4 regions of the Cedecea selenatireducens genome follow, and region 4 is predicted to be linked to each of the others. Evidence: predicted binding sites of a transcription regulator. Region 4 holds the regulator's gene; each other region holds the start of a gene.
What was found. The regulator LexA, encoded in region 4, represses DNA repair genes until DNA is damaged. The targets are predictions, from matches to a motif close to TNCTGTATGTACATACAGNA.
Positions count from the first base shown of each region.

Region 1: sulA (SOS-induced cell division inhibitor SulA) is a predicted target of LexA. The motif match lies at 1,541-1,560, and genes of this name have one in related genera.
Region 2: umuD (translesion error-prone DNA polymerase V autoproteolytic subunit) is a predicted target of LexA. The motif match lies at 5,944-5,963, and genes of this name have one in related genera.
Region 3: ACE38U_RS11545 (DNA translocase FtsK 4TM domain-containing protein) is a predicted target of LexA. The motif match lies at 5,974-5,993, and genes of this name have one in related genera.

Region 1 covers NZ_JBHIKW010000006.1:106,140-114,249, reverse strand. The annotation lists gene yccS (YccS family putative transporter) at 1-750, shown strand, start outside; gene ACE38U_RS11850 (TfoX/Sxy family DNA transformation protein) at 735-1,364, opposite strand; gene sulA (SOS-induced cell division inhibitor SulA) at 1,582-2,091, shown strand; gene ompA (porin OmpA) at 2,449-3,525, shown strand; gene matP (macrodomain Ter protein MatP) at 3,619-4,071, opposite strand; gene ACE38U_RS11830 (AAA family ATPase) at 4,248-6,002, shown strand; gene fabA (bifunctional 3-hydroxydecanoyl-ACP dehydratase/trans-2-decenoyl-ACP isomerase) at 6,071-6,589, shown strand; gene ACE38U_RS11820 (ABC transporter substrate-binding protein) at 6,821-7,909, shown strand; gene ACE38U_RS11815 (ABC transporter permease) at 7,998-8,110, shown strand, end outside.
Region 2 covers NZ_JBHIKW010000016.1:32,484-40,593, forward strand. The annotation lists gene nifJ (pyruvate:ferredoxin (flavodoxin) oxidoreductase) at 1-1,743, shown strand, start outside; gene dbpA (ATP-dependent RNA helicase DbpA) at 1,887-3,260, opposite strand; gene ACE38U_RS19905 (DUF2000 family protein) at 3,550-3,969, shown strand; gene umuC (translesion error-prone DNA polymerase V subunit UmuC) at 4,233-5,504, opposite strand; gene umuD (translesion error-prone DNA polymerase V autoproteolytic subunit) at 5,507-5,926, opposite strand; gene ACE38U_RS19920 (prolyl oligopeptidase family serine peptidase) at 6,138-8,110, shown strand, end outside.
Region 3 covers NZ_JBHIKW010000006.1:30,666-38,775, reverse strand. The annotation lists gene ACE38U_RS11555 (replication-associated recombination protein A) at 57-1,400, opposite strand; gene lolA (outer membrane lipoprotein periplasmic chaperone LolA) at 1,409-2,020, opposite strand; gene ACE38U_RS11545 (DNA translocase FtsK 4TM domain-containing protein) at 2,197-5,910, opposite strand; gene lrp (leucine-responsive transcriptional regulator Lrp) at 6,032-6,526, opposite strand; gene trxB (thioredoxin-disulfide reductase) at 7,019-7,987, shown strand; gene cydD (heme ABC transporter permease/ATP-binding protein CydD) at 8,101-8,110, shown strand, end outside.
Region 4 covers NZ_JBHIKW010000003.1:467,949-476,058, forward strand. The annotation lists gene dusA (tRNA dihydrouridine(20/20a) synthase DusA) at 149-1,153, opposite strand; gene ACE38U_RS07680 (conjugal transfer protein TraF) at 1,239-2,546, opposite strand; gene ACE38U_RS07685 (cupin domain-containing protein) at 2,718-3,221, opposite strand; gene zur (zinc uptake transcriptional repressor Zur) at 3,317-3,829, shown strand; gene ACE38U_RS07695 (CsbD family protein) at 3,901-4,110, opposite strand; gene dinF (MATE family efflux transporter DinF) at 4,346-5,680, opposite strand; gene lexA (transcriptional repressor LexA) at 5,756-6,364, opposite strand; gene ACE38U_RS07710 (diacylglycerol kinase) at 6,474-6,842, opposite strand; gene plsB (glycerol-3-phosphate 1-O-acyltransferase PlsB) at 6,974-8,110, shown strand, end outside.

The DNA of each region.
Region 1 (8,110 bases), on a different contig from region 4:
GAAGGCCAGCTAATACTGATTGTCATTACCGGCGTGCTGTTCTTCGCGTTCCGCAACGTCCAGTACGCTCATGCCACCATGTTTATTACGCTGCTGGTACTGCTGTGCTTTAACCTGCTGGGCGAAGGTTTCGAAGTCGCTCTCCCTCGCGTTTTTGATACGTTACTGGGCTGTGCTATAGCCTGGGCCGCGGTAAGTTTCATTTGGCCAGACTGGCGATTCCGTCGGTTATCGCTGGTCGTTGAACGTGCATTCAACGCCAACTGCCGCTATCTCGATGCCATTCTCGAGCAGTATCACCAGGGGCGGGATAATCGTCTTGAATACCGTATAGCCCGGCGAGATGCGCACAACAAAGATGCCGAGCTGGCTTCAGTGGTTTCAAATATGTCCTCTGAACCTCACGTATCAAAAGAGATGCGAGAAGCGGCATTCCGCCTGCTCTGTCTGAATCACTCCTTTAATAGCTACATCTCTGCGTTAGGCGCGCACAGGGAGAAACTCAGCCACGGAGATACGCTCATGCTGCTTGATGATGCCGTTTGCTATGTGGATGATGCTCTTCATCACCTGCCGGTTGATGAAGAACGCGTTCAGAGAGCGCTCGGGGGTCTTTCTGCCCGCATCTCACATCTTGAGGCCCGAGCAGAAACAAAAGAACCCCTGGTTCTGCAGCAAGTCGGACTTTTGATTGCTCTGCTGCCAGAAATATCTCGCCTTCAGCAGCAAATCTCTCAGTGCTCCGAATAGGAAGGCTGGCGCTGCTCATAGCGGCGCCACCACTCCGTCAATTCATTTCGAACCTCTAAAGGGAGTACCGCCTCATGGACACCTTGAATGGCTCCCGCGAGTGCAAGCAGTACTTTAATACCCACAGTTGCCCTCGTGCTGCGTATTTTTAACCATGACCTTTTGGCACCGAAAAGCTGCAGAGTTTGCGGATCTTTGATCCCCACTTCGCAAAGCATGACTTCTATATTTAAAGAAAGATTAGGGAGATCTTTAAGCCGCCGGGAACGTATCTTTATCTGCGTTTTCTCACGCTGGGCGTTTCGTAATGCCAGAATGGAAAGCTCGACAAGTTTGTCCGGGTTCTCCCAGAGTTCTTCATCCACATGATAGTAATTTAATGCCACAGGAAGTCCTCTTTTCCTGTACATGAGAGGTGATGACGATTTTTGGCTGAAATAATCTGCACACTGTTCACAGGCACGCAAATAAAGCTCGCCTTTCGCCACCATAGCAAAGACGACCCCTTCGACAGTCAGGCTGTAACCACCAAATAGCGGCCGACAACCAATTTTACCCAGTGAAGAAAGATATTCCTGTGATTTATGAATTCTAAGAAACGTAACATCCTTCATAATATGTCCTTATATATCAACTGTTAAATAGCTACTGTAGTTACTTCCCCTCCTACCACCAGAAAATAAGTAAGGTTAAAGGTAATGGCAACGACAATTTCATCCGGAGCGGTATTGCATGAAGAAATTGCGAGACACTTTCCGAAATTTCGGTTGATCTTTGTTCGTACAGGCATTACTGTATATTCATACAGTAACCCATTAGGCGGGACTCACTATGCACTCACATAACCTTCAAACTCACTTTCGTCATGTTGCAGTTGCTGCGCACTCCCCTGCTCAGTCATCCTCTGATAACAGCGCACCGGGGTTAATCAGTGAAATGGTCTACAGTGAAGACAACCCATGGGTTACGCAGTTTATTCTGCTACCTTTATTACAGCAGTTGGGACAACAATCTCGCTGGCAGCTCTGGCTCACGCCGCAGCAGAAGCTCAGCCGTGAATGGCTGCAGGCAGCGGGGTTGCCGCTGGCAAAAGTGATGCAGGCAAGTCAGTTAGATCCTTTATGCACCGTAGACGCGATGGTGAAAGCTTTGCAGACGGGAAATTACAGCGTTGTCATCGGCTGGTTAACGGAAGAATTAACAGATGAAGAACATTTACGACTAACGATCGCAGCCGAAACCGGGAGTGCGATGGGATTCATTATGCGCCCAACCAGCAACATGACATCCGGTCCAAGACCACGAAACGGCCTAAAAATTCATTCTAGTTTGTATCATTAAGTAAATTTAGGAGAAATCCTGGATTTTTTTACTCATGCCATATAATCCGCTGTCATGATTCAAGAATACCCGCCATATGGCGGTTTGACGGGGTTCAAGGGATAAAGCACTTGCTTAAAAAAGCATCCAATTTGTAAAAAGATATGTATGCAAGTCGTTTTTTTTCATATGCCTGACGGACTTCACACTTGTAACTTTTCAACTACGTTGTAGACTTTACCTCGCCAGGGTTGCTCTTCATAACACCGATATATCGGTAGAGTAACAATTGAGCGTAAACCCGGGCGAAGGATTTAACCCTGGGCTTTAAATTGGTTTAGAGCTCATGGCCTTTTGGATGATAATGAGGCGCAAAAAATGAAAAAGACAGCTATCGCGATTGCAGTGGCACTGGCTGGCTTCGCTACCGTAGCGCAGGCCGCACCGAAAGATAACACCTGGTATACTGGTGCTAAACTGGGCTGGTCCCAGTACCACGACACCGGTTTCTACGGTAACGGCTACGACCGTGGTATCGGCAGTGGTCCGACCCACGAAAGCCAACTGGGTGCTGGCGCATTCGGTGGTTACCAGGTTAACCCGTACGTTGGTTTCGAAATGGGATATGACTGGCTGGGCCGTATGCCTTACAAAGGTACTCCAGAAAACGGTGCTTTCAAAGCTCAGGGCGTGCAGCTGACCGCTAAACTGGGTTACCCAATCACTGACGATCTGGACATCTACACCCGTCTGGGCGGCATGGTATGGCGTGCAGACTCCACCGCAAACAACGCGGCTGGTGAGCGTCTGAAAGACCACGACACCGGTGTTTCTCCAGTATTCGCTGGTGGTGTTGAGTGGGCTGTTACCCGTGACATCGCTACCCGTCTGGAATACCAGTGGGTTAACAACATCGGTGATGCACAGACCGTTGGTACTCGTCCAGACAACGGCATGCTGAGCGTAGGTGTTTCCTACCGCTTCGGCCAGCAGGAAGCTGCTGCTCCAGTTGTAGCGCCAGCTCCGGCTCCAGCGCCAGAAGTACAGACCAAGCACTTCACTCTGAAGTCTGACGTTCTGTTCAACTTCAACAAAGCAACCCTGAAACCAGAAGGTCAGCAGGCACTGGATCAGCTGTACACCCAGCTGAGCAACCTGGATCCGAAAGACGGTTCCGTCGTTGTTCTGGGTTACACCGACCGTATCGGTTCTGAGCAGTACAACCTGAAACTGTCTGAAAAACGTGCACAGAGCGTTGTTGATTACCTGATCTCTAAAGGTATCCCGGCGAACAAAATCTCTCCACGTGGCATGGGCAAATCTAACCCAGTTACAGGCAACACCTGTGACAAAGTAGCGCCTAAAGCTAAACTGATCGACTGCCTGGCTCCAGATCGTCGCGTTGAGATCGAAGTTAAAGGTATCAAAGAAGTTGTAACTCAGCCTGCGGCATAAGTTACCCTTCCTTGAACAAAAACCCCGCCAAGGCGGGGTTTTTTATTGGCTGGAATATCGCGAGAACTTTATCGCCCCCCTTTCTTCACGACGTCACTTTTTGCTTAGCATTGCCTGCAAATCCTGCTTAAGCGTCGACATCTTATTTTCCACCTTCTCTTTACGTTCCGCGTCTTCAATCAGTTGAACAACGGTTTCTGAAAGCGTATTGCCCCGGCGCTGTGCCAGCGCGGCCAGACGCTGCCAGACAAGGTATTCAAGATCGATGGATTTCTTACGGGTATGCTGATGCTCGGCGTTAAAATGTCTTTTACGCCGGGCACGAATCGTCTGCTTCATGCGGTTATGCAGCGCTGGGTTCATATGCTGATCGATCCAGCTCTGAACCAAAACAGGCACGTTCTCAAGCGTCAGGAGCTGCTCCACAGCCTCTTGTGCTGCACTGGCTTCGATGTATCGCGTGATTAACTCTCCTTCGCGATGCTTCTTCACCAGATACTTCCACTTCCAGCCGCTCTCGAGATTTTCCAACTGTTGATATTTCATTGTGATCTCAGTGTGACCGCGTAACTTAGTTCAGAATAACAGTTTTTCCGCCATTCGCTGAACTGAAAATCAAAGCTGTGAGGGGGATAAAACTGTGATACTGCTTTATCCGTGTGCTACCCGGACGATTCTTGTATAATCGCGCCTTTGACATCTCATTAAAAAATATAGCGACTTTGACGACTAATCGACTTGACTGGCGTGCCCTTGTGCCTGATACCGAAAGCTATCAGGAAATTTTTGCACAGCCTTATGATACCGACTCTGCCCCTCTTTCTGCGGTTCAACCTCGTTTACTTTACGGGATTGAGCAACTCAACCTTTCCGTCTCTTCTGTCGATTTGATGCTGGTGAAAGCACCAGAAGAGCAAGAATACCTGGACCTTATCGCAGCAGCCGTTGAAGAAACGTGCGGTGAAGCCGAAGTGCTCACCGGCGGACATTACCTCATTGAAGGAAACCAGGTGACGCTGCGCCCTGCTGAGCACGCCGACGACAATTTCGCTTCCCGCGGAGAAGTTGTCGCTGCCGACTGGATTGAAGCAGAGCAGCTGTTCGGCTGCGTGCGCCAGTTTGCTGGCGCGGTCACCCTTGAACCCGGGCTGATTCACCGTGCCAACGGTGGTGTGCTCGTGCTGTCCCTGCGCAGCGTCCTTGCGCAACCCCTGCTGTGGCTGCGCCTTAAGCAGATGATGATCCAGGGCCGTTTTGACTGGATTTCACCAGACGAAACCCGCCCGCTGCCGGTCAAAATTCCTTCTCTGGCGCTCGACTTTAAATTGGTGCTGGTTGGCGAGCGCGATTCGCTGGCCGATTTCCAGGAAATGGAAATGGACCTCGCCTCTGCCGCTATCTACAGTGAATTTGAAGACAATCTGCAAATCGCCTCTGCAGACGAGATGGCGCTTTGGTGCCAGTGGATCTACGCCATCGCCGAAAAGAAGTCTCTGCCAGCCCCCGCTGCAGATGCCTGGCAACCGCTGATTCGCGAAGCGGTGCGCTACACGGGCGATCAGGAAACATTACCGCTTTGCCCATCCTGGATTTCACGCCAGCTGCGTGAAGTTGCGCCATTTACCGAAGAAAACAGCTTCAACGCCGAACAGCTCCAGCAGATGCTCGAACAGCGTGAATGGCGTGAAGGTTTCCTGGCCGAGCGCATGCAGGATGAAATCCTGATGGAACAGATCCTGATTGAAACCGAAGGCGAAACGATCGGCCAGATTAACGCCCTTTCGGTGATTGAGTTCCCGGGTCACCCGCGTGCCTTTGGTGAACCTTCGCGCATTAGCTGCGTAGTTCACGTAGGCGACGGTGAGTTCACCGACGTTGAGCGTAAGGCGGAACTTGGCGGTAACATTCATGCCAAAGGGATGATGATCATGCAGGCGTTTCTGATGGCTGAGCTACAGCTCGACCAGCAGATCCCGTTCTCTGCATCGATCACTTTTGAGCAGTCTTACAGCGAAGTAGACGGCGATAGCGCCTCGATGGCGGAACTGTGCGCACTGATAAGCGCCCTCGCCAATGTCCCGATTTATCAGCACATCGCGATAACCGGCTCGGTCGATCAGTTTGGCCGCGTTCAACCTGTTGGCGGACTGAACGAAAAAATCGAAGGGTTCTTCCGCATTTGCCAGCAGCGTGAGTTCAATGGAGCTCAGGGCGTAATTATTCCCTTGGCGAACGTACGCCACCTGTCGCTGCATAAAGATGTTCTGGAGGCCGTCGAGCAAAATAAATTCTCGATTTGGGCTATTGACGACGTGGCCGATGCCCTGCCGTTATTGACCAATCTCCCGTGGGATGGCGAAGGGCAAAACACCCTGATGCGTGCGGTGCAGGAGCGTATTGCTCAGGCTTCGGCGCCGGATGTTCGTCAACGCTTTCCGTGGCCGCTACGCTGGCTCAACTGGTTCAACCACAACTGATCGGACTTGTTGAGCGTACACGTGTTAGCTAACCTGCGTGCTTCATTATAAAAAGGCTTACTGTAGACATGGTAGATAAACGCGAATCCTATACGAAAGAAGATCTTCTTGCCTCTGGTCGTGGCGAACTGTTTGGCGCTGAAGGCCCACGGTTACCCGCGCCTCCAATGCTGATGATGGACCGCGTGGTCAAAATGACCGAAGACGGCGGTAACTTCGATAAAGGTTACGTTGAAGCAGAATTAGATATCACCCCTGACCTGTGGTTCTTTGCTTGCCACTTTATTGGCGATCCGGTGATGCCTGGCTGCCTGGGCCTGGATGCCATGTGGCAGCTGGTTGGGTTCTACCTCGGCTGGCTCGGCGGCGAAGGTAAAGGCCGTGCGCTGGGCGTAGGTGAAGTCAAACTGGCAGGGCAAATCCTGCCAACGGCGAAAAAAGTCAGCTACCGCATTCACTTTAAGCGCGTTATCAACCGTCGCCTGATCATGGGCATGGCCGATGGCGAAGTGCTGGTTGATGGCCGCGTGATCTACACCGCCACCGACATGAAAGTGGGTCTGTTCAAAGACACGACTGCTTTCTAATACGCCATTACCAGGCTTTACCTCTAAGGCATCCATTGTTCGCACTGGGTGCCTTTTTGTTTTTTGTTGGGGCAGATCCTTAAATTTCCGTCGTGGTTTTTATGGTGTTAATTGCTTAAACAACGTTCGAAATCACAAATCGTGAAGATAGAAAACTCGCCCTCTTGCCTGAAAAACGTTATGCGTTATGTTGATTTTTAGTTTCTCAAATGTAACTAGGGGTTAACAATAATGTCGAATAAGTTACGTGTCTCTCTCCTTGCTTCTGCCGTGCTGTTCTCTACCTCCGTGTTTTCTGCCGTGCCGCAGGGCTATCCGGCTGATTATCAGAAAATTATTGATGCCGCGACCAAAGAAGGCAAAGTGGTGCTCTACTCCACCACCGACACCAAAACCGCCTCGCCGCTGATTCAAGGCTTTGAGGCCGCTTATCCGGGTATCAAGGTGGAATATAACGACATGAACAGCACCGAGCTGTATAACCGTTATATCAGCGAGCAGGCCGCAGGCGGTACCAGCGGGGACGTAGTCTGGAGCTCTTCGATGGACACTGCTCTGAAGCTCGCCACCGACTATGCCCAGGAGTACAAATCCCCCGAACAAGGTCAGTTGCCTAAGTGGGCGGTATGGAAAGACAAGGCGTACGGCACCACCTACGAGCCGGTTATTTTTATCTATAACAAACGCCTGATCCCGGCCAACGAAGTGCCTGAGAGCCACGAGGCGCTGGCGAAACTCATCGCCAGCCAGCCGGATAAATTCAGCAAAAAAGTCACCACTTACGATATCGAAAAATCCGGTCTTGGCTTTATGCTTTCCGTTCAGGACTACAAGGCCGACCCAAACTACTTCAAAACTCTGGCCGCTGTGGCGAAAGGTGGTCTTTCGGTCCAGTCCTCAACCGGGACGATGATGGAGCGCGTTTCCTCTGGCGAGAACCTGATTGGTTTCAACATCCTGGGCTCCTACGCAGAAGCACGCGCCAAAACGGACACCTCCCTCGGCATTGCTTATCCGAAGGACTATACCCTGGTGCTGTCACGCGTATCGTTTATCAGCAGTGAAGCCAAAAACAGCAACGCGGCGAAGCTGTGGATTGACTACGTGCTGTCAGAGAAAGGGCAAAATATTCTCGCCAACCAGGCTGACATTCCGTCCATTCGCAATGATATCGACGGTGACAACGACATCGACGGTATGACTAAGAAGCTCGGTAACGCGCTTAAACCAATCCCTGTTGATGAAACCCTGCTGGAATACCTGCAGCAGAAAAAACGTCTGGACTACATCAAGCAGTGGCGCGAAGCCGCCGCGAAATAATCCTTTGATGAGGCGCACCATCCGGCTGCGCCTCGCTTAACCCGAACACATTAGGCTATTCAGGCTTACTGACCTGAGGGATCGTTACATGGATGCATTACGCAGAAAGTGGCAGAGCCTGCCGCGCGGCATCGTGGTGCTGATAACGGCGCTGGTTATCTATATTCCGCTGTCGTTTATCGTTATACAGAGTTTTCTCTC
Region 2 (8,110 bases), on a different contig from region 4:
GAAATCGTCGAGCGTAACTGGCAGGCGCTGGCGCTGGCTCGTGATTCTCTGGCCGAAGTGCCTCTGCAGGCGGTTAACCCGGAAAGCGCGATGCGCCCTCCAGTGGTGTCCGACGCCGCCCCTGACTTTGTGAAAACCGTCACCGCCGCCATGCTCGCCGGGCTTGGCGATGCCCTGCCGGTTTCCGCGCTGCCGCCTGACGGCACCTGGCCGATGGGCACTACCCAGTGGGAAAAACGCAACATTGCCGAAGAAATCCCTATCTGGAAGCCGGATATCTGTACCCAGTGCAACCACTGCGTGGCGGCCTGCCCGCACTCGGCTATTCGTGCCAAAGTGGTTCAGCCGGAGGCAATGGATGGCGCCCCGGAAGCCCTGCAGTCTCTGGACGTGAAGTCCCGCGATATGCGCGGCCAGAAATATGTGCTGCAGGTGGCCCCGGAAGACTGCACCGGCTGTAACCTGTGCGTGGAAGTTTGCCCGGCAAAAGACCGTCAGAACCCGGAAATCAAGGCCATCAATATGATGTCCCGCCTTGAGCATGTTGAAGAAGAGAAAGAAAACTATGACTTCTTCCTCGCGCTGCCGGAAATCGATCGTGCCAGCCTGGAGCGCATCGATATTCGTACTTCTCAGCTGTTAACGCCGCTGTTTGAGTACTCTGGCGCCTGCTCCGGCTGCGGTGAAACGCCGTATATTAAAATTCTGACCCAGCTGTTCGGCGACCGTATGCTTATCGCGAACGCTACCGGCTGCTCGTCTATTTACGGCGGTAACCTGCCGTCCACGCCGTACACCACCGACGCCAACGGCCGCGGGCCTGCATGGGCAAACTCGCTGTTTGAGGATAACGCCGAGTTTGGCCTGGGCTTCCGCCTGACGGTGGATCAGCACCGCGCCCGCGTCATGCGCCTGCTGGGGCAGTTTGCCGATAAACTCCCGGCTGAGCTTAACGAGCAGCTTCACGCCGAAGCCACACCGGAAGTTCGCCGCGAACAGGTTGCTGAGCTGCGCAAGCATCTGGCTAACGTAGACGATGCGGATGCTCGTCAGCTGGTCACCGACGCCGACGCGCTGGTGGAGAAATCCATCTGGCTGATTGGCGGCGACGGCTGGGCTTACGACATCGGCTTTGGCGGCCTCGACCACGTGCTGAGCCTGACCGAGAACGTCAATATTCTGGTGCTGGATACGCAGTGTTATTCCAACACCGGGGGCCAGGCCTCTAAGGCTACGCCGCTGGGCGCGGTTACCAAGTTCGGCGAGCACGGCAAGCGCAAGGCGCGTAAAGACCTGGGCGTCAGCATGATGATGTACGGCCACGTGTATGTGGCGCAGATTTCGCTGGGCGCACAGCTTAACCAGACGATGAAGGCGATTCAGGAAGCGGAAGCCTATCCTGGCCCGTCGTTGATCATCGCCTACAGTCCTTGCGAAGAGCACGGTTACGATCTGGCGCTGAGCCATGACCAGATGCGTCAGCTGACCGCCACCGGCTTCTGGCCGCTCTACCGCTTTGACCCGCGCCGTGCGGACGAAGGCAAGCTGCCGCTGGCGCTGGACTCCCGTCCACCGTCCGATGCGCTGGCCGATACGTTGATGAAAGAGCAGCGTTTCCGTCGCCTGAATGCCCAGCAGCCGGAAGTCGCCGAGCAGCTCTGGAAAGACGCCGCGGCAGATTTGCAGAAGCGGTATGATTTCCTGGCACAGCTGGCGGGTAAAGCGGAGAAGGTTAGCGAGTAATCGGGGGGAATGCCCCTCACCCCGGCCCTCTCCCTGGAAGGGAGAGGGGGAAAACATAGATTGGCGTTCTTTTTATCCCCTCTCCCCCGTGGGGAGAGGGGGAATGATGGTGGGGAAACGGTCAGGATGAGGGGAAAATTCGTTTACTTCAGCAGGCGAACCTTCACCGACTTGCCCTTAATCTTCCCTTGTTGCAGCTGCTTCCACGCGTGACGCGCCACGGACTGGCGCACCGCAACGTAAACATGGATTGGGTGGACGTCGATTTTACCGATGTCCGCCCCTTCCAGCCCCATATCCCCGGTTAACGCGCCCAGAATATCGCCCGGACGCATTTTGGCTTTCTTGCCGCCGTCAATGCACAGCGTCGCCATTTCTGCTTCCAGCGGCTTCACGGAGACGCCGGACGGCACCTGCTGCCATTTCAGCGAAAGATTCAGCATCTCTGCCAGCACACTCGCACGCTGCGCCTCTTCCGGCGCACAGAAGCTAATAGCCAGCCCGCTTTGCCCCGCTCGCGCGGTACGACCAATGCGGTGGACGTGCACTTCCGGATCCCACGACAGCTCGTAGTTAATGACCATTTCCAGAGCTTTAATGTCCAGCCCACGAGCGGCAACGTCGGTCGCCACCAGCACGCGGCTGCTGCCGTTAGCAAAACGCACCAGCGTCTGGTCACGGTCACGCTGTTCCATATCACCATGCAGCGCTAACGCGCTTTGGTGGCGTTCATTCAGCGCATCACAAACGGCCTGGCAATCTTTTTTGGTATTACAAAACACTACGCAGGACGCGGGCTGATGTTTGCTCAGCAGCGCCAGCAGCAGGCCAATCTTGCCGCCGCGCGAAACTTCATAAAACTGCTGCTCTACGGACGGAAGTTCATCGACGGTATCAATTTCGATAGTTTGCGGGTCGCGCTGAACCCGGCCGCTGATCGCAGCAATGGTAGTTGGCCACGTGGCGGAGAAAAGCAGGGTCTGGCGTTTTACCGGCGCGTGGGCGATAACCTCGTCGATAGCGTCGGCAAAGCCCATATCCAGCATACGGTCGGCTTCGTCCAGCACCAGCGTTTGCAGGGCATTCAGCTTCACCGTTTCTTTTTTCAGGTGATCCAGCAGGCGGCCAGGCGTGGCAACGATAATGTGCGGCGCATGCTGCAGCGAGTCGCGCTGTACGCCGAACGGCTGGCCGCCGCACAGGGTCAGGATTTTAATATTTGGCATGTAGCGTGCCAGGCGACGCAGCTCTTTAGCAACCTGGTCGGCCAGCTCACGCGTCGGGCACAGCACCAGCGACTGGGTTAAAAACTGGCTGGCATCAATGTGCTGCAGCAGGCCAAGACCGAAAGCAGCCGTTTTGCCGCTGCCGGTTTTTGCCTGCGCACGGACGTCTTTTCCGGCCAGAATGGCGGGCAAGGCCGCTTCCTGAACGGGCGTCATTTCGTGATACCCCAGTTCGCTAAGGTTGGCGAGTTGTGCTTCAGGTAAAGCGTTCAGTGCGGAAAAAGCGGTCACAATGGTCATCTCTTAATAATAACGGGCAGGCGCGTATGCTAGCAGATTCGCGTGATTCAGGCGTGAGTTTATCAATTTTGCTGCGTTAGCGGGCTAAACAATAAAAAACGGCCCTTTAGATTTAGATCAGGTGCCGTTTTTCCGTAAGAGAGAATTCCAGCTAGCAGATAAAACGCGGCTTAAAGATTGATCGTAAACAGGAAGCCAGATAAAAAAATGATTACTATGCTTTGGCTTTGCGTCCTAAGCTAAATCAGAGGACGCGCTTAATGGCAGATAAGGAGCCAGAATGTTCGAAGATAATGACTATAAGCTTTATGTCATCGTGAACCGCACCGCCGACGTCAGCGTGCAAATGAATGCCGTGGGCCACCTTTGCGGCGGTATTATGCTCAAAGCGGATGAGCCTAAATTTCATGATTATCCCAACCAGGAAAGCGGCTTCAGTGCTTATATGAACCATTATCCGGTGGTGGTGCTTCAGTCTAAGAACAGCAGCCAGCTGGCGACGGCGCTTGAGAAATGCCGGGAAGAAGGCGTGCTGTATAACTTCTTCACCACCACAATGCTTTCGCACTCTTCCGAACAACAAATCAAAGATACGCTCGAAACGCCCTTCGCCGATCTCGACTTCGTGGGCATTGCGCTCTACGGTGAAACCGAGAAGCTCAAGCCTGTGACCAAAAAGTTTTCGGTCTTTAAAGGCTAAGCCGCCGGGTAATAATGCGGGCACATTGCGTTGTTACCCTGGTCTTTACCCTTCGTCCCCGGCATAGAAATTGATGATGTCATCCTCAAACCAACAACCCACTTTGTAGTACATCGCGCAGCCAATCAGGAAGCTGGCAATCAGTATTAATGCCGTCAAAAATCCTTTCACTTCGTAACACTCTCCAATAACTCAAGCTGTGATATTGACAGACCGGGTAAAAAAAAGTTCCGCAGAGTGACTATCTCACTGCCATGCGAAAATCAGCAAACTCGCGCCACGGGCAGATCAGCATAACGCGTGGTATAGCGCGGCGACAGCATTTCACGCTTCATCGCCCACGGCTGCTGTATTCCCTGCCCGGCAAAATAGAGTGTTCCTTTGCCCTGTTCTTTATTCAGGCGATCCAGAACGGTCATCAGCTTTTCGCCGTTAAGCCGCGGCACGCTGCTGTCGAAGAGATCGAACTGCGCCACGCCCTGGCTGAAGAAATCCCCCAGCATGACGCCCGCTTTCTGGTAGCGATGCCCTTCCTGCCAGATAGCTTCCAGACTCTGCATCGCGGCCTGGATAATATCCCGGCTGTCCTGCGTTGGGATAAGCAACGAAACGGATGAACAGTTGCCGTAATAAGGCTCATTTGTCGCAAACGGGCTGCTCTTCACAAAGGCGGAGATAACCCGGCAATACTGGTGTTCGGCACGCAGCTTTTCCGCCGCTCTGCTTGCATAGCTGCTGACGGCCTGACGCATATCTTCAAACTCGGTAATACGTTCCCCAAACGAGCGACTGCAGATGATTTCCTGCTTAGCAGACGCAAATTCCCCCATTTCAAGGCATGACTCGCCGCGCAGCTCGCGCACCGTTCTTTCCAGCACCACGCTGAAGTGCCGGCGAATAAAACGGATGTCCGCATCGGCAAGCTGCAAAACCGTGTTTATGCCCATGCCTTCGAGCTTTTTCGACATTCGCCGACCCACGCCCCAGACCTCGCCCACGGCAAGCTTTGCCATAAGCCAGCGCTGGTGCTCAGGGCGAGATAAATCCACCACGCCACCGGTCTTTTCCTGCCACGTTTTTGCGGCGTGGTTAGCCAGCTTGGCCAGCGTTTTTGTCGGCGCAATGCCGACCCCCACCGTCAGGCGAGTGCGCTGGAGAATCGCCGCGCGGACAGACAGCCCAAACGCCTTCAGGTTGCAGCAATTGCTGACGCCCGTTAAATCGCAAAATGCTTCGTCAATGGAGTAAACCTCAACCCTGGGCAATAGCTCTTCGAGCACGCCCATCACCCGTTGGCTCATGTCAGCATACAGCTCGTAGTTGCTGCTAAACGTCAGCACGCCCTGCCGTCTGAGCGACTCTTTCTGCTTAAAAAAGGGTTCGCCCATTTTCACAAAGGGCTTGGCTTCGGCGGAGCGCGAGATCACACATCCGTCGTTATTAGACAAAACGACAATCGGCTTTCCCGCGAGATCGGGGCGAAAGGCCGTTTCACACGAGGCGTAAAAGCTGTTCACATCCACCAGCGCAAACATATCTAGCTCGCCGCTTTGATGATAAAAGTGACGACGCCAAAGATATCGAGCGGGACGTCATCGGTCACGGGAATCGGGGACCAGGCGCTGTTCATCGGCAACAGCATCACCGTCGGGCGAAGCTGGAGGCGTTTCACGGTGAAGGCACCGTCAATGGCCGCAATCACAATATCGCCCTGCGACGCCGTTCTTGAGCTGTCAACGATAAGCAAATCTCCTTCGCCGATTCCCCCTTCCACCATCGAGTCCCCCGCCGCCTTCACGAAGTAGGTCGCGCCGGGATTACGCACCAGCAGCTTATTGAGATCGATACGCTGCTCAACATAGTCCTGAGCCGGTGACGGAAACCCGCACTGCACCAGGTCGCCAAAAAGAGGTAAAGAAGAGTCAGGGCAATGCGCCGCAGGTTTGAGAAGGTTCATGATACCGCCAATGCAAATACTGTTTATATATACAGTATCAGGTAAAAAAGACACTTCAAGCAAGAAAACACGCACTTTTGCTAAGCCATTTGTTTTGCAAACGAAAAAACTCTAGCCCGCAGACAGAATCCATAAAAGCCTTAAGGTGTAATGAAAAAGAGCATAGTGATATGGTCAACAGCAGGCCCGTTACCCAACAAAAGGATGCGTGATGACACAGCCAGAGATTCAGGATTTGCTTAACCAGCTCGAAACCCCGGAAGATGCCGCGGCGCTGAGCTGGGTGGAAAAACAAAACCAGCGCACCACGGACAGGTTCGCCAAAGGAGAACGTTTTCAACAGATGCGGGGCGCCATCCTGCGGTCGCTTGACGATAAAACCAACATTCCCTGGGGAAGCCATTACCGCGAAAAGGTCTATAACTTCTGGCAGGATGACGAGCATCCTCGGGGCATCTGGCGCCGGACGTCTGAAGCCTCTTATCTGACGGCCACGCCGGAATGGGAAACGGTGCTGGATATCGATCGCCTGAATGAAGACGAAGACGCGAACTGGAGCTACCACGGCGCAGATCTGCTTCATCCTGGCTACTCGCGGGCGCTGATCTTTTTATCCAGCGGCGGCGATGCCTGTGAAATACGTGAATTCGATCTGGTGAATAAAACGTTTATTCGCGACGGTTTTTTCCTGCCGGAAAGCAAAAGCTCGGCAAGCTGGGTGGATGAAAATACCCTGCTGCTGGCGCTGGACGCGGGTGACGACACGCTCACCACCTCCGGCTATCCACGCTGCGCTTACCGCTGGGTTCGTGGCACATCGCCGCAGGATGCCGCGCTGATTTACGCTGGCGAAGCTACGGATATGGCCGTTTCAGCCTGGCATGACGATACCCCCGGTTTTGAGCGCGATCTGGTGCACTGCAGCAAAGACTTCTACCGCGGGCAGACCTGGCTATTGACCGGGCAGGACACGCTGACGCTTATCGCCGTCCCGGAGGATGCCTCCTGCGGATTTTTTAAAGACTGGCTGCTGGTCACGCTAACCTCCGACTGGACAATAGCTGAGACAACCTGGCCCGCAGGTGCCCTGCTGGCTATTGATTTAGCTGATTTTCAGCGAGGTGAGCGCAATTTCATTCCACTCTTCACGCCCAACTCCCGCACCACGCTGCAAGGCTACGGCTCGACCCGTGATTACCTCCTGCTTAACCTGAGCCAGGATGCTGTCGAAAAAGTCGATTTTATAAAAATCGAAAACGGGCAACGCCACTGCGTGAAAACGCTGGAGCTGCCTGATTTTACCAATGTCTCCGCCGGCGGTATTGATGACGAAAGCAATCGCTACCGGCTGGTCAGCCACGGTTTTTTACAGCCGAATAGCCTGAGCTATGGCGATCTGGACAACGATACGCTCGGCCTCGTCAAACAGGATCCGACCTGCTTTGACGCAGCGGAATTTAGCGTGACTCAGCACTTCGCCCTGTCTGAGGACGGCACGCGTATTCCCTACTTCCAGGTCTCAGCCAAAGCGCTAACGCTTTCCGGTGATAACCCAACGCTGCTGTACGGTTACGGCGGGTTTGAGGTCTCTTTAACGCCTCATTACCTCGGTTCGAAAGGCGTGACGTGGCTGCAAAAAGGCGGCGTCTACGTTGTCGCTAATATTCGCGGCGGCGGTGAATATGGCCCGGCGTGGCACCAGGCCGCGCTCAAACAGCACCGCCACCGAGCCTGGGAAGATTTCACTGCCGTCGCAGCCGACCTGGTGGCGCGCAAAATCACCAGCCCCGCCAGGCTTGCGGCCCAGGGCGGCAGCAACGGCGGCCTGCTGATTGGCAATATGCTCACCGACTATCCCACGCTCTTCGGCGCGCTGGTGTGCGAAGTCCCGCTTCTGGATATGCTGAACTACCACAACTGGCTGGCAGGCGCTTCATGGATTGCCGAATATGGCGACCCGGAAGTTGCCGAAGAGCGAGAGTGGCTGCTGCGCTACTCGCCGTTCGACAAGGTGTCCGCCGACGTGGATTATCCCCCCACGCTGTTTACCACCGGCACTCAGGATGACAGAGTCAGCCCGGCGCACGCCCGCCGGATGGTGGCGCGTATGCAGCAGCAAGGGCATGACAATGTCTGGCTGTATGAGGAAACCGATGCGGGCCACGGCAGCGCGCCGGAAAATAG
Region 3 (8,110 bases), on a different contig from region 4:
CGGCCACAGCCTGCGGCCGCTTTGGTAGTCTTGCTAACCTTACCGCAACGTCTGCATTAGCGGTAGCGTTTTGTGGGGCTTTTCTGATCCTGATCGGTAAGCCAGGCTAGCTTTTCGCCAATCTTACCTTCCAGGCCTCTGCTGGTCGGCCGATAGTAGCGCGTTTGTGCCATTTCAGGCGGGAAGTACTCTTCCCCGGCAGCATAGGCGTTCGGCTCATCGTGAGCGTAACGGTATTCCTGGCCATACCCCATTTCTTTCATCAGCTTCGTAGGGGCATTGCGCAGATGAACGGGAACGTCATAATCAGGGCGCTCACGCGCATCCGCCATTGCGGCTTTGAATGCGGTGTAAACTGCGTTACTTTTCGGCGCGCAGGCCAGATAAACAATTGCCTGGGCAATCGCTCTCTCCCCTTCCGCAGGCCCTACGCGAGTGAAACAATCCCAGGCGCTAATCGCCACCTGCATACCTCTTGGGTCGGCATTACCCACGTCTTCCGAAGCGATGGCCAGCAAACGCCGGGCAACGTAAAGCGGGTCGCCGCCTGCGCTAATAATGCGGGCGTACCAGTAAAGGGCGGCGTCAGGCGAGGAGCCACGAATAGATTTATGCACCGCCGAAATAAGGTCATAAAAACGGTCGCCTTTATTATCAAAGCGAGCGCTGCGTTCGCCGGCAATCTCGGTCAGCAACTGAGTCTGTAAAACACGATTGCCGCTGGCGTCTGTCTCGGCCATGTCCGCCATCATTTCCAGCGTATTCAGCGCCCGACGCGCATCGCCGTTCACCAGTTCAGCAATGGCTTTTCGCGTCTCGTCCGGCAGCACAATATTTTGCCCGCCGTAGCCCCGCTCTTTATCGCTCATCGCCTGCTCGAGCACCTGCTCGATGTCCGCTACGGTGAGCGATTTCAGCAGATAAACACGGGCACGGGAAAGAAGCGCCGAGTTCAGCTCAAACGAAGGGTTTTCGGTCGTCGCGCCAATAAAGGTGATGGTGCCGTCTTCAATGTGCGGCAGAAAAGCATCCTGCTGGCTTTTATTGAAGCGGTGAACTTCGTCCACAAACAGGATGGTACGCCGCCCGGCATTGCGGTTTTGCCGCGCTCGCTCGATGGCTTCGCGGATCTCTTTCACGCCAGAGGTTACCGCTGAAATACGCTCGACGTCCGCGTTTGCATAGCGGGCAATCACTTCGGCTAAGGTGGTTTTACCGGTTCCCGGCGGCCCCCAGAGGATCATGGAATGCAGATGGCCTGCTTCAATGGCCCTGGGCAGCGGTTTTCCGGCAGCCAGCAGATGCTGCTGCCCGATATACTGGGCCAGGTTTTCTGGCCGCATACGCGCGGCCAGCGGCTGGAAGGTATTATCTGAAAAATCGAGCGACAGGTTGCCCACTCAAGCCTCTATTTACGTTGGTCGTCCACCGTAACGCCTTTTGGCGGGGTGAACGTAAACTTACCGGCATCCACAGCACCGTTTTGCTGAGCCTTCAAAGTATAGCTGCTGCGCTGGTCGTCCTGCTCCACCGCGCTGAACTGATGAATTGTGCCGTCGCGGCCCACGTTAATGGTGAACTGTTTCAGGTTGCCCGAGCTGCTTTTTGGCGTTAGCACAAAATCATCGCCGTTCTGTTTGATGTTGTACTGCTTCCAGTCGCTGGACTGGTTGCGGGCAATCAGCATAAACGGCGTATTGCCGGTGGCATCTTTCAGCCAGGTTGCCGTGACCTGCTCGACAAACGGGTTGTAGAACCACAGGGTTTTGCCGTCGGACACCAGGATGCTTTCATCAGGCTGGGTCATGTGCCAGTTAAACAGGTTTGGACGTTTAACCCACAGGTCGCCCTGGCCTTCCTGCACCGCAGCCCCGCTGCCATCGGTGACTTTCTGGGTGAAGCTGGCATGGAAGCTACCGACTTTATCGAGACGACCCTGCAGATCGCCCGCAGCGTCAGCCCAGGCTCCGGTTGCGGTCATCGCGGATAATAGCGCACAGGCAATTACGATTTTTTTCATTATGTTCCCTCTGGATGCATTGACCACCTGACGATGGCGCTTCTGCTGCTCACTGTAGTGAAGTCTTTGCCTACCGCAACAGAAGAATAAGCTGATTTTCCGGTAATTTACCCATCTTTGCAAAAAGAGCCGCGTGTGCGGCTCTTATTCACTCAGTGGGTTCGCACTCAGCCGAATTACTCAAACTGAGGCGGAGCAAGAACTTCGCGGTTACCGTTGTGTCCCTGAGGACTCACGATCCCCTGCGCTTCCATTTGCTCAACGATCCTCGCCGCACGGTTGTAGCCAATGCGGAATTGGCGCTGTACGCCGGAGATGGATGCTTTACGTTTCTCAACCACGAAAGCGACTGCCTGATCGAACAGCGGATCCAGCTCTTCATCGCCGTCCATACCACCGCCGCTGCCGTCGCCGCTGCCTTCATCCTCGGTAATACCGGTAATGTATTGCGGGCGACCACGCGCTTTCCAGTCCTGAACCACCGCATGAACTTCTTCATCGCGGACAAAGGCACCGTGCACACGAATCGGCGTCGTGGAGTTTGGCGCAGAGTAAAGCATATCCCCCATGCCCAACAGTGATTCCGCACCGCCCTGGTCAAGGATGGTGCGTGAGTCAATTTTGCTCGACACCGTAAACGCGATACGGGTTGGAATGTTGGCTTTGATAAGGCCGGTAATGACGTCAACCGATGGGCGCTGGGTTGCCAGAACGAGGTGAATACCTGCCGCACGTGCTTTTTGTGCCAGACGGGCAATCAGCTCTTCAACCTTTTTGCCTACCGTCATCATCAGGTCGGCAAACTCGTCCACCAGCACCACGATATACGGCAGTTTTTCCAGCACAGGATGGGTAGCATCCATGCTGTCGCCAGGTTTCCAGAACGGATCGGGAATCGGACGCCCCATACGCTCGGCTTCCAGCACACGCTCGTTGTAGCCTGCCAGGTTACGCACGCCAAGCGCGGACATCAGCTTATAGCGGCGCTCCATCTCGTTCACGCTCCAGCGCAGAGCATTCGCGGCATCCTTCATGTCTGTAACCACTTCGGTCAGCAGATGCGGGATCCCTTCGTACACCGACAGCTCAAGCATTTTCGGATCGATCATGATGAAGCGAACTTCTTCCGGCGTCGCTTTGTACAGCATGCTGATGATCATGGCGTTCACGCCAACCGACTTACCGGAACCGGTCGTACCGGCCACCAGCAGGTGAGGCATCTTCGCCAGATCTGCGACCACCGGCTCACCGCCGATGTCTTTCCCGAGAACCACGGTCAACGGAGAGCTGTTGTCGCGGAATTTAGCGCAGTCGAGCACTTCACGCAGGTAAACGGTCTGACGTTTTTTGTTCGGCAGTTCAAGGCCAACGTACGGTTTGCCCGGAATAACCTCAACCACACGCACGGCAACGGTCGACAGCGAGCGCGCCAGGTCACGGGAAAGGTTCGAAATACGCGCAGCCTTCACGCCCGGAGCCAAATCCAGCTCGAAACGTGTGATGACCGGACCCGGAGAATAATCCACCACGTCGGCTTTAATGCGGTAATCCGCCAGACGGGCTTCCACCAGACGAGCCATCTGCTCCATCGCAAAGGTATCTACCGGCTCAACTTCAGTTGGAGGTGAAGTCAGCAGATCCAGTGACGGCAGCGGCGTAGTGGGTTTCTGAAGCGGACGATCGTCGCCGTTACGCATCAGGAACGGGTGGATCAGGCTCTCTTTTGGCTCAGGTGCGGCAGGCTGATGCTGCGTCGCCTGAGCATACTGGGCTGGCTGAGCAACCGGCTGGCTGTGTTGAACCGGCTGAGATACAGGCTCAAAGCTCGGCGTGAACAGCGGCTCGCTCGGCGTATCATCCACCAGCTCTTTCAGCGATGACTGGAAATCAAAATCATCCAGTGAGAACGGAGCGTTATTTTGCTGTGGCTGCTCGCTGTAGCGCTGCTGTTGCTGAGCAGCGAACTGACGCGCAAGTTCGGCTTCTTCCGCTTCCGCCCGATCTTCTTCAGACCAGGTTTCGTCGTCGAACTCTTCGCCATAACGCTGCTGCTGCTGGGCCGCAAACTGGCGGGCCAGCTCGTGCTGCTGCAGCGCATCGTTTTCATCGCCATAATCGTCGTCGGACTGCTGGCTCTCCGCCAGTCGGGCCTGCTCTTCGGCCATGCGCTGGGAAGGCAGTTTTATCCCATAAGACGCCAGCTCACGGCGAGTCGGGACACGTACCCGATTCGGACGCGGCAGTTGAGGACCAATGCCTTCTTTTACCTGAGGACGCGGAGCATCGCTGGCAATGCTGAATACCGGTGAAAATGCCGCCGCTCCAGCCGCAATTTTTGCCGCCTGCTGCACGCCCGATGCAGTTTGGGTCACGTCCGGCACCGGCATTTCAGGCGCCGTTAACGGGGCTGAAACTGGCGCTGGTGTCGGGATCGTTGGCTGAACAGGCTCAGGCACCGCAGGTGTTGCTGGCGCATAGTTATAAGGATCGGGCTTCGGCTCATTAACGGGCTGATACCAGGCCGCAAGCTGCTCACGTTCACGGGCGCGCTTCTCTTCCACTTCTTCAAAGTGGTACATCGGCGGGCGAACGTATTTCACCTCTTCTACCGGCTCTGGCGTCGGCTGTGGCTCTGCGAATGGCTGAGCCGCAGGCGCAACAGGTTCAGCCCAGCTTTGATGGATCTCATGCGGAACTTGCTGCTGTACGCTTGCTGGATGCGGTGCAGCGTAATGATCCGGAGCAGGGGCAATAACCGGCTCTGGCGTGACCGTTGTCGGCGCTGGTTCCCATGCAATCGCGGGAGCAGCGGGCTCGGCCTCAACGACTGGAGCCGGTGTGGATACCGGAGGCATTGGCACAACCGGCGGCACTGGTGCTGCCCACGACTGGTTAGCGGTCGTTGCCGCAGCGGCCGCAGCAATCGGCTCAACGGCAGAATGCCCGCTGAACAGCGGATCGTATTCTTGCTCTTCCGGCAGCGTCGCTTTGTGCCCGGAGAACAGCACATCGTTCGGGTCGGCCTCTACGCCACGCGCGCTGAACAGGACGTCGTCTTCTGCATCGTCCATCCGCTTGCCGGAGAACAACGCTGCATCCGTTTTGCGGCCGTTAGGGTTAGCAAACTTCTGCGACAGACGCTGCTTACGTGCAAGCGCCCCGCGTAAAATACGCGCCCGACGGGATTCACGCTTCTCGGTAGAAACGTGCTGCTGTTCGTCTGCATGGTGCTCTTCTTCGTACTCGTCCTCATCCTGCCAGGTGTTATCCCGACGGGTGCGATTGCTGGCAAACGTAAGAACGGTTAACACCGCGCTGCCGAGCTTCTCGGCAATGCTGACCCAGGACCAGCCGGTGAACAGCGTCAGACCAGCCGCCCATACGCAAAGCAGCGCAATTGTGCCGCCGCTGCTGTTAAGTAACGGCATCATAGCGGTACTGAGCAAACTGCCCAGCACGCCGCCCGAGGCGAAGTACCAGATATCGTCCGCATTGATGGCCGCCAGCCCGCACGAGGTCAGCACCATAGCAAGCACGCCGATAAGGCGCAGCGAAACGGCAAAATAATCGATGAACTCTTCACTGTCGCGCTGCCGCCAGGTGAACCAGCAGCCACCGATGATGATCACCGGAATGGTGTACGCCATCACGCCGAAAATGAAGAACAACGTATCGGCAAACCACGCTCCCGGCGCGCCACCCAGATTGTGGATAGGCTCATGCCACGCGGTTTGAGACCAGCTAGGGTCTGAGGGGTTAAAGCTTAACAAGGCAACCATCAAATAGATGGCAAATAGGGCGACAAGGATCAGCAAAGCCTCGAGTAAACGGCGCCCGCTGCTCAGTTTCCGCAATGTTACTTCTTTATCTTCGGTATATTCCTGGCTCAAGAAAGGCTCTCCAGGTCCTTAAACTCAATGGAGACAACAGCACCGGCGGCATGCCGGAGCTGTTGCTGTATGGATTCCCAGGAGTGTAACCAAAATACGCCAATTTTGCACCTGGCCCGTATTAACGGGTCTTAATGACCAAACGGTTACTCTGTTTGACCTCTTCCATGACAACATAAGTACGGGTGTCGTTAACGCCCGGCAGACGCAGCAGGGTCTCACCTAAGAGTTTACGATACGCCGACATATCCGGCACGCGTGTTTTCAACAGGTAGTCGAAATCACCGGATACGAGATGACACTCTTGAATTTCTTCAAGTTTTTGCACTGCGGCGTTAAATTGCTCAAACACATCCGGGGCGCCACGATTCAGAGTAATCTCAACAAAGACCAACAGTGAGGCATCCAGATAATGCGGGTTTAACAGCGCCGTATAGCCCTGAATAAAACCCTGACGTTCCAGACGACGAACGCGCTCAAGGCACGGCGTCGGCGAAAGCCCAACACGCTTGGAAAGCTCAACGTTAGAAATGCGCCCATCCTTTTGCAATTCGTTGAGAATATTGCGATCGATACGGTCGAGATCTTTGCCCGGGCGCTTCTTGCTATCTACCATTATTATTGTCTCTCTCTATTCCTTCCTTCACCTGCCATAACCCTGGTGACGTCAATGTTCAGGGTGTACGTGAGAAGACCGATGCCTTTCGGCTGCTATCGACATCACGCATAACGTCTGTCCACGTCATGCGTAAATTTCAATAACTCGGTAAATTTGCATCAGGTTTGCGCGAGAGCACGCGGCTTCCACATCACCAAATGTTTTTCTTCCTCGAATGTTTTCGCAAATGCTTAGGGGATTGTCAAAGCAAAACATCTATTTTTAGTGGAACGTGCCAGATATTCCTTTTGGCTGATGATTATTCATCATTTTCGCCCCGTGATTACCGTGCTATTACAATGATTATTTATGCACATGACGGTGATATTCATTGGGCTTATAGGCAGCATCGATGACACACATCGTTAACAACATTGCTGCACTCTTTTTTTAATGCAACGAATTCCCTACAATCACCCCCATTGTCTGTAAACGTTCAATGAGGATCTCATGGGCACAGCTAAACACAGTAAGCTGCTTATTCTTGGCTCCGGCCCTGCGGGCTATACCGCAGCGGTCTACGCTGCACGCGCCAACTTAAAACCGGTACTGATTACCGGCATGGAAAAAGGCGGTCAGCTGACCACCACCACCGAAGTCGAAAACTGGCCTGGCGATCCTAACGACCTGACCGGTCCGTTACTGATGGAACGCATGCACGAGCATGCGGCCAAGTTCGAAACCGAAATCCTCTTCGACCACATCACCAGCGTCGATCTGCAGAACCGTCCGTTCCGCCTGGTGGGCGACAGCGGCGAATACACCTGCGACGCGCTGATTATTGCGACCGGCGCCTCTGCCCGTTACCTGGGTCTGCCTTCCGAAGAAGCGTTCAAAGGCCGCGGCGTTTCAGCCTGTGCCACCTGCGATGGCTTCTTCTACCGCAACCAGAAAGTCGCGGTCATCGGCGGCGGGAATACCGCAGTCGAAGAAGCGCTGTATCTGGCGAACATCGCCTCTGAAGTGCATCTGATCCACCGCCGCGACAGCTTCCGCGCGGAGAAGATCCTGATTAATCGTCTGATGGATAAAGTACAGAACGGCAACATCGTGCTGCACACCCACCGCACGCTGGAAGAAGTGACCGGCGATCAGATGGGCGTCAGCGGCCTTCGCCTGCGTGATACGCAAAATACCGACATTATCGAAGAGCTGGAAGTTGCCGGCTTATTTGTGGCTATCGGCCACAGTCCGAATACCGCGATTTTCAACGGCCAGCTGGAGCTGGAAAACGGCTACATCAAGGTGCTGTCTGGTATTCACGGCAACGCAACCCAAACCAGCATCCCTGGCGTCTTTGCCGCTGGCGACGTGATGGATCATATCTATCGTCAGGCCATTACCTCCGCGGGTACCGGCTGTATGGCCGCGCTGGACGCCGAGCGCTATCTCGACGGCCTGGCCGAACAGTGTAAATAAATTAAAGATGTTAAAAAAGGCGGCCTTGCTGGTCGCCTTTCTTGTTTCTGCCATGTAACATTGCCTGTCAAAATTGCCTGAGATTTCCTTCTTCTACCAGCATCTGGCACGCGATGAATAAAA
Region 4 (8,110 bases):
TGCCGTATGTAGGGTACAGCGCGATGAATTCTTGTTACTGCCAAAGGATATTCGCAGATTTAATAAGTAAATGAAATGACGCTGCCGGGTTTAAGTTCAGGCTTGTGATCTGCTCCTCAATACCTAAATTATCCCGGCGGCTTTACGGCTAAAGCTGGCGTTTATCGGCCACCAAAGACAGCGCATGTTCAACCACGTCAATGCCTGCCCCGGCTTTATGGGCGTTCTCACTTAAGTAGCGACGCCACTGTCGCGCCCCAGGAATGCCCTGGAACAGGCCGAGCATATGGCGAGTGACATGGCCCAGATAAGTCCCGTTCGCCAGCTCGCGTTCAATGTACGGGTACATCGCACGCACTACGGCGACAGAGTCGCTGTCCACCACATCAGCCCCGAAAATCTCACGATCGACCGTGGTCAGCAGGCCTGGGTTTTGATAAGCCTCACGCCCGACCATCACGCCGTCCAGATGCTGAAGATGCGTTTTGGCTTCTTCCAGCGTTTTGATACCGCCGTTAATGGCCATCGTCAGGTGCGGGAAATCGCGCTTGAGTTGATATACCCTCGGGTAATCCAGCGGCGGGATTTCACGGTTTTCTTTCGGGCTCAGGCCAGAAAGCCAGGCTTTACGCGCGTGGATGATGAACATCTCGCATTCGCCCTTACCTGCCACCGTGCCGATGAAATCACAGAGAAATTCGTAGCTGTCCTGGTCATCAATGCCGATGCGGGTTTTCACCGTCACCGGAATAGAAACCACGTCGCGCATCGCTTTAATGCAGTCGGCAACCAGCTGTGCTTCGCCCATCAGGCAGGCACCAAAGCGCCCGTTCTGCACACGATCGGAAGGACAGCCAACGTTAAGATTGATTTCATCGTAACCGCGCGCTTCGGCAAGCTTCGCGCAATGTGCCAGCGCCTGCGGGTCACTTCCGCCCAGCTGCAGCGCAATCGGATGCTCATCTTCGCTATAGGCCAGATAGTCCCCTTTGCCGTGAATGATCGCCCCGGTGGTCACCATTTCGGTGTACAACAGCGTGTGGCGAGACAGCTGACGCAGGAAATAGCGACAGTGGCGGTCGGTCCAGTCGAGCATCGGTGCAATGGAGAAGCGGTGCGGCTGGAAAGGAGTCTGGTTGCTTTGTGAGGACATACGTTTACGCAGGCTACGATTAAAAAAGGGTCGCTACTATAGCATAAAGCTGCGCCGGGGCATCAGGCTGCCCCGGCATTCAGCCTCAGAAGGCTACGCTCAGCTGTGCACCAGCGCCCCAGGTCTGATCCTGGCCATACAATCCCATCAAATCGACGTTCACATGTTTACCCGCCGCGAAGCCCACGCCGCCGGTAAAGACGTTGCTGTCGTTATTTTTCACATCGGCGCGGTAACCGGCACGCAGCGCCAGCCATGACAGTGGCCTCACTTCGGCACCTACGCCAACGTACTGGGAATTAGCCTCGCTTTTGAAGCCTTTCGTTTCGGTCAAATCCCCATCGGCGCTCAGCGTCACCAGCTCGTTGTGCCAGGCCACGCCAGCGGTAACCAGCGGACTGATTTGATAAGTATCTTTATAGTTGCGGATCTCACCGGTGCGCCCGTTAGTGATGCGGATATCTTTGGTGTCGATATCACGGGAAACCAGGTTCTGGCCGCTCAGGCCGACGGTCCAGTTTTCACCCAGATCCGCCGCAACGCCGGCATCGAGGTTAAATCCGGTGTCATCGTTACGGTACTGGCTGTTTTTCCAGTCTCCGCTGCGGTAGTCGTAAATGGAGGTGGTGTAGTTATAAAGCCAGGTTTTCTGCAGCTTTGGCGTGACGCCAACGGAGACCGGCACGCCCCCGACGTCAAACTTGTGGGCCAGCGCAATGCCGTAATCAGAAACGATAGCCGCACGCCCGGATGCGGTGGAGTTCAAGTTACGGGTGATACGGTCTGAGCCGTTTAGCGCCGCATCAATCGCTACGCTGCCCGCCACCAGGCTGGAATTCTGGATGCTGTGCAGATAATCGATATCATTTTGATCGATTGAGGAGCTGACCTTCGCACGAGCATAAGCCCTGGTGACAAAAGCCACTGAGAGTGTGTCATTTGGAATACTCACCGCAATACCCGCCGCGGCTTTGGCATGCGCCGTTTCACCTCGTAAATCTTCAAGCTCCCCGGCTAAATCCCCGGCCGCGCTACGGAACTGATTTAACGTACCGTTCGGATTTAAAAGAATATCTCGCGGCGTTAGCGATCCAATGGATTGTTTATAGTTATCAACTTTATCGCTGATATCATCTATGCGGTCCTGGAGGTTATCTTTATCCGTTATTTGTGCGCCAACCGTCGGCAGAATAACGGTAATATTGTCATCTGGCTGGGAGCGCGCTAATAGCGCCGGGTTGATTAATACGCCGCTGCCATAATTAGCAGAAGCCACGCCTGTTCCCCCCATCGCATCGTTACGCGCCTCGGACCAGGTTCCTGCCGCCCCGGCCTGATGGGCAATAAATAACGTTGCGGCGAGTGTCGCCACCGAAGATTTTATTTTATTCATTCACAGCACGCCTGTCTGATTGTCAGATGAAGTAATTCGCCCCTGACAGTTATGACTGAACAGAGGCAGACTATTGCTGTGAATAGCGCGATAAAAAGATGGATATTTGAACCATCGGGAACCCAAATATATCCATAGGGTTAGCGTCTCATCGTTTCCTTGCTAATTAATTTATAGTTTACCCTTTGGCTTTCGTGAAGGCAGACCGTTATGCGGGCCAAAGAATTGCGGGGGATGATCTATCCAGCGATCCTTACGCTGCATGGCGTAAGACTGATTTAGCGGATAATAAATTTTATTTTCGGCTTTATTCGCTTCCCCAACGACCAATAGCCGAACGTCCTGCCCGGTATTATTGATAAAGGTATGGCAAATGCCTGTTCCGGCAGGAAAACCTACGCTATCGCCGGGTTCAAGCTGCCAAAGGTGGCCATTGATCCACACTTCCGGGTGCCCTTCGAGCACATAGGCAAACTCTTCTTCGCTGCTCTCAGCGTGGGGATAAGAGGTTCTGCGCCCAGGCGGAATGCGTTCGTGGTGAATACCAAGACGGGATAAGCCAAAACTGCGGGCCAGCGGGGCACCAATAGAAAACAGCTCCGGGCTGTCCGGGTAGGTTGAATTATCCCTGCCTTCCAGCTCGCGCCAGTGGCGAATACAATCGGGTTTTTGCATTACTTCCTCCTGGGTAGATAGGGTCATTATGTACCAGGATTCGGCGTTTTATCCGCATTATGGTAAAGTATTGAGTCAATGACCGGGAGAGGCAGATGGACACCACGACTTCGCAAAACGTGTTAGCACAGGCTGAAAAGCTGTGTCTGCAACGCAATGTACGCCTGACGCCGCAGCGTCTCGAGGTGCTGCGCCTTATGTCCGAGCAAACTGGCGCCATCAGCGCCTACGACCTGCTGGATCTCCTGCGCGTCAGCGAGCCACAGGCAAAGCCGCCCACCGTTTACCGTGCACTGGACTTCCTGCTGGAGCAGGGTTTTGTGCATCGCGTGGAATCAAACAACAGCTATGTGCTGTGCAATTTTATCGACCACCCCACCCACTCTTCCGCAATGTTTATTTGCGACAGATGCGGTGCCGTCAAAGAACAGGCGGCTGAAGGTGTGGAAGATATTATGCAGAAGCTGGCGTCAAAAATGGGTTTTGCCCTGCGCCACAACGTGATTGAAGCCCACGGGCTGTGTTCAGACTGTTCGGAAGTTGAAGCCTGTCGCCACCACGGCGCCTGCAATCACGACCATACGATACAGCCGAAGAAAAAGCGTTAAGAAGGGTAGGTACATCCTTGTACCCGGGCAGGATTGGTTTTACGGATTAGCACATTTGAGGGGCCGCCAGGTTACCAGCGGTATTCGTTCCTGGACTCCCAGTCCTTAACCTCTTTCTCTGCCTGGTCTTTGGCGTAACCATAACGTTCCTGGATTTTACCCACCAGTTGGTCACGCTTCCCTTCAATGACGGTCATGTCGTCATCGGTCAGCTTACCCCATTTTTCTTTGACCGTACCTTTGAACTGCTTCCAGTTACCGCCGATTTCGTCCTTATTCATTGTCATCTCCTCATCGTTCGGTTTAGGGTTTTGCATCCTCATTGTCGGATGCTGAATTTCTGGAAAACATCCAATATCTGCTGGATGTAGAAATAATTGTAGTCAAGGATTTCGGGTTACATATAAAACTCAGAATCTTTAACCATTTTCAAAATCAGCGGCACGCGGACTCCCCGCCTTAAAAGCGGGAAATCAGCATGATAGATGAGAAGTTAACGAGGATCAGAAAACGCGATCAATGGTCGCCATGCGCGGCAAACCAGGTGTTATTGCGCCAGTGGCGCCGCCAGATATAACCGAGCGACAGGCCGCGCAAAGCCAAAAATACCGCCAGCGACAACCATAAAGCGTGGTTGCCAAACAGCGGCAGCGTAAGCAGCGTCACGCCAAAGCCCAGGGCGGCAACCGCCATGCTGTTTCGCATCTCGGCCCCGCGCGTGGCACCAATAAACATCCCGTCCAGCAGGTAGCACCAGACGCCCACCATCGGCAATATCACCTGCCAGGCAAGGTAGCGGTCGGCCTGCTGACGCAGCTCCGGCAAGGATGTCAGCAGCGCGACGATGTGTTCTCCGGCAACGGCATAGAGAGCGGCAAACGCCACCGCGACCAACCCGGCCTGCCTGCACGCTGCGCCCCAAACCTCCAGCAGTTGCCCACGGTTACGTGCGCCGTAGGCCTGGCCAGAATGAGCTTCCACCGCATAAGCGAAGCCGTCCAGCGCGTAGGCGGTGAAGGTCAGCAGCGTCATCAGCACGGCGTTCACCGCCACAATTTCGCTGCCGAGACGTGCGCCAAAGATGGTGATGGAGGCAAAGCATATTTGCAGCAGCAGCGAACGCAGCATGATGTCGCGGTTCAGTGCCAGCAGCTTGCGTAGATCCCCCTGCCAGGCCGTTTTAAGGCGTGCCCAGCTAATGCCGCGCAGCTTCAGGACTTTGTGCACCATCAGCAGGCCGATGAAAAACGTGGCGTATTCAGACACCGCCGTCGCCAGCGCCGCCCCCTGCACGTTCATGTGCAGCCCCATCACCAGCCAAAGATCGAGCACGATATTGATAAGGTTTCCCACCACCAGCAGGATCACCGGTGCCCGCGCATACTGAACGCCCAGCAGCCAGCCCAACAGCACGAGGTTAGCCAGCGATGCGGGGGCACTCAGCCAGCGGATCTCCAGGAAACGACGAGCCTGATACAGCACCTCTTCGTTGCCGCCAACGACGTGCAGCGCGAGGGTGATCAGTGGATAACGCAGTAGCACGATGGCAAGCCCGGCGATCAGCGCCAGCATCAGCGGCTGAACCAGCGCGCGCGCCAGCCGCTGTGGATCGTTTGCGCCAAACGCCTGCGCCGTTAATCCGGTGGTGCTCATACGCAGAAACAGCAGCAGCATAAACAGGAAGCTGGTCGCCGTAGCGCCGATAGCCACGCCGCCGAGATAGGTCGGGCTGTCGAGATGGCCGATGACGGCGGTGTCAACCAGGCCCAGCAGCGGCACGGTAATATTGGAAAAAATCATCGGCAGCGCCAGTCGCCAAAGCGCACCATCCGTTGACGAGAAGAATCGCATGGGAATGATCCAGAGGAAAATAGAGGGGTTTAAAGCGGGTGGTACAGCAGGTTTACCGCACCACCAGAAGACGTGTTACAGCCATTCACCGTTGCGGATCACCCCGACGGCCAGACCTTCAATGCTAAAGTTCTGCTCGCGAAGATCGACCACAATAGGCTGGAATTCGCTGTTTTCAGGCAGCAGATGCACGGTGTTACCCTGCTTTTTCAGGCGTTTCACGGTGACTTCATCGTCGATACGCGCGACAACGACCTGGCCGTTACGCACGTCCTGCGTTTTGTGAACCGCAAGCAAATCGCCGTCCATGATGCCGATATCTTTCATCGACATGCCGCTGACGCGCAGCAGGAAATCGGCATTCGGTTTAAACAGCGACGGGTCAACCTGGTAGTGGCCTTCGATGTGCTGCTGTGCCAGCAGCGGCTCACCGGCGGCCACACGGCCTACAAGCGGCAGGCCGCTTTCTTCTTCAACCAGCAAACGAATGCCGCGTGATGCACCGGAAACAATCTCGATGGCACCTTTACGCGCCAGCGCTTTGAGATGCTCTTCAGCGGCGTTTGGAGAACGGAACCCCAGACGTTGTGCAATTTCGGCGCGCGTAGGTGGCATGCCGGTCTGGTTGATATGATCCCGAATGAGATCAAACACCTCTTGCTGCCTGGTAGTTAGTGCTTTCATTCCGCCCCCTGGGTGTTTATACAGTTATGCTGTGAGTATATACAGCCCCGGGCGAATTTGAAACCACAAATTAAGCAAAAAACCAGCGACTTAAACTATTCTGGAAGGACTATCGCAAATGTGACCAAAGCAAGGTGGCCCAGGTCGCAACCGCAAGAATAATCGCTATCAATACCGCGGCTGAACCCATATCTTTGGCTCGCCCTGAAAGCTCGTGGTAGTCGGTGCCCACACGGTCGACCAGCGCTTCAATGGCGCTGTTAAGGATCTCGACAATCATCACCAGCACCACCGAGCCAATCAGTAAAATGCGGGTGATAGGATCAACGTCCAGCCAGCAGGCAATGCCGATGGCAATAACCGCCGCAACGCCTTCCTGACGAAATGCAGCTTCGTTGATCCAGGCCGCTCGCAGTCCCTTCCATGAGTAGCCTGCAGCCTTAATAATGCGGGTGATGCCGGTGGTATTATTCGCCATTAAAGGAAACCTTTTTAAATATTGAGCGTCAATGCTCATTGAGTCTAAATCGCAGCGCCACAGAAATTCCCCAGAGTTTCTGATATCCTTGCGGCGCATTTGCATTATTAACCTGAGGCTTTACATCATCTATGTCAGGCTGGCCAAGAATTTACTACAAATTACTGAATTTACCATTAAGCGTTCTGGTAAAAAGCAAGTCTATCCCGGCCGATCCGCAAACCGAGCTCGGTCTGGATCCCTCACGCCCGATTATGTACGTCCTGCCCTACAATTCTAAGGCAGACCTACTGACGCTGCGTGCCCAATGCCTGGATCACGACCTGCCGGACCCGCTGGAACCTTTGGAAATTGACGGCGTACTGCTGCCGCGCTACGTGTTTATCCACGGCGGCCCGCGCGTCTTTACCTACTACACGCCAAAAGAAGAGTCGGTAAAACTGTTCCACGACTATCTGGATCTGCACCGCAGCAACCCGGATCTCGATGTGCAGATGGTGCCGGTTTCCGTGATGTTTGGCCGCTCCCCAGGACGCGAGAAAGGGGAAATCAATCCGCCTTTACGTACCCTGAACGGCGTCCAGAAATTCTTTGCGGTTTCGTGGCTGGGCCGCGATAGCTTTGTCCGTTTCTCTCCGCCGGTTTCGCTGCGCCGCATGGCGACCGAACACGGCACCGACAAAATTATCGCCCAAAAACTGGCTCGCGTGGCGCGTACCCACTTTGCCCGCCAGCGCCTGGCCGCAGTAGGCCCACGTCTGCCGGTTCGCCAGGATCTCTTCAACAAGCTGCTGGCGTCAAAAGCGATTGCCCGCACGGTAGAAGACGAAGCCCGCAGCAAGAAAATCTCCCACGAAAAAGCGCAGCAAAACGCCGTCGCGCTGATGGAAGAGATTGCCGCCAACTTCTCCTACGAAGCCGTACGTTTAACGGACCGGGTTTTAGGCTTAACCTGGAACCGCCTCTATCAGGGCATTAACGTGCACAACGCCGAGCGCGTGCGCCAGCTTGCCCACGACGGCCACGAAATTGTCTATGTGCCCTGCCACCGCAGCCACATGGATTATCTGCTGCTCTCCTACGTGCTTTATCACCAGGGGCTGGTTCCGCCGCATATCGCCGCCGGGATTAACCTGAACTTCTGGCCGGCCGGCCCGATTTTCCGCCGCCTGGGCGCCTTCTTTATTCGTCGTACCTTCAAGGGCAACAAGCTTTACTCTACGGTGTTCCGCGAGTACCTCGGCGAGCTGTTCAGCCGTGGCTATTCC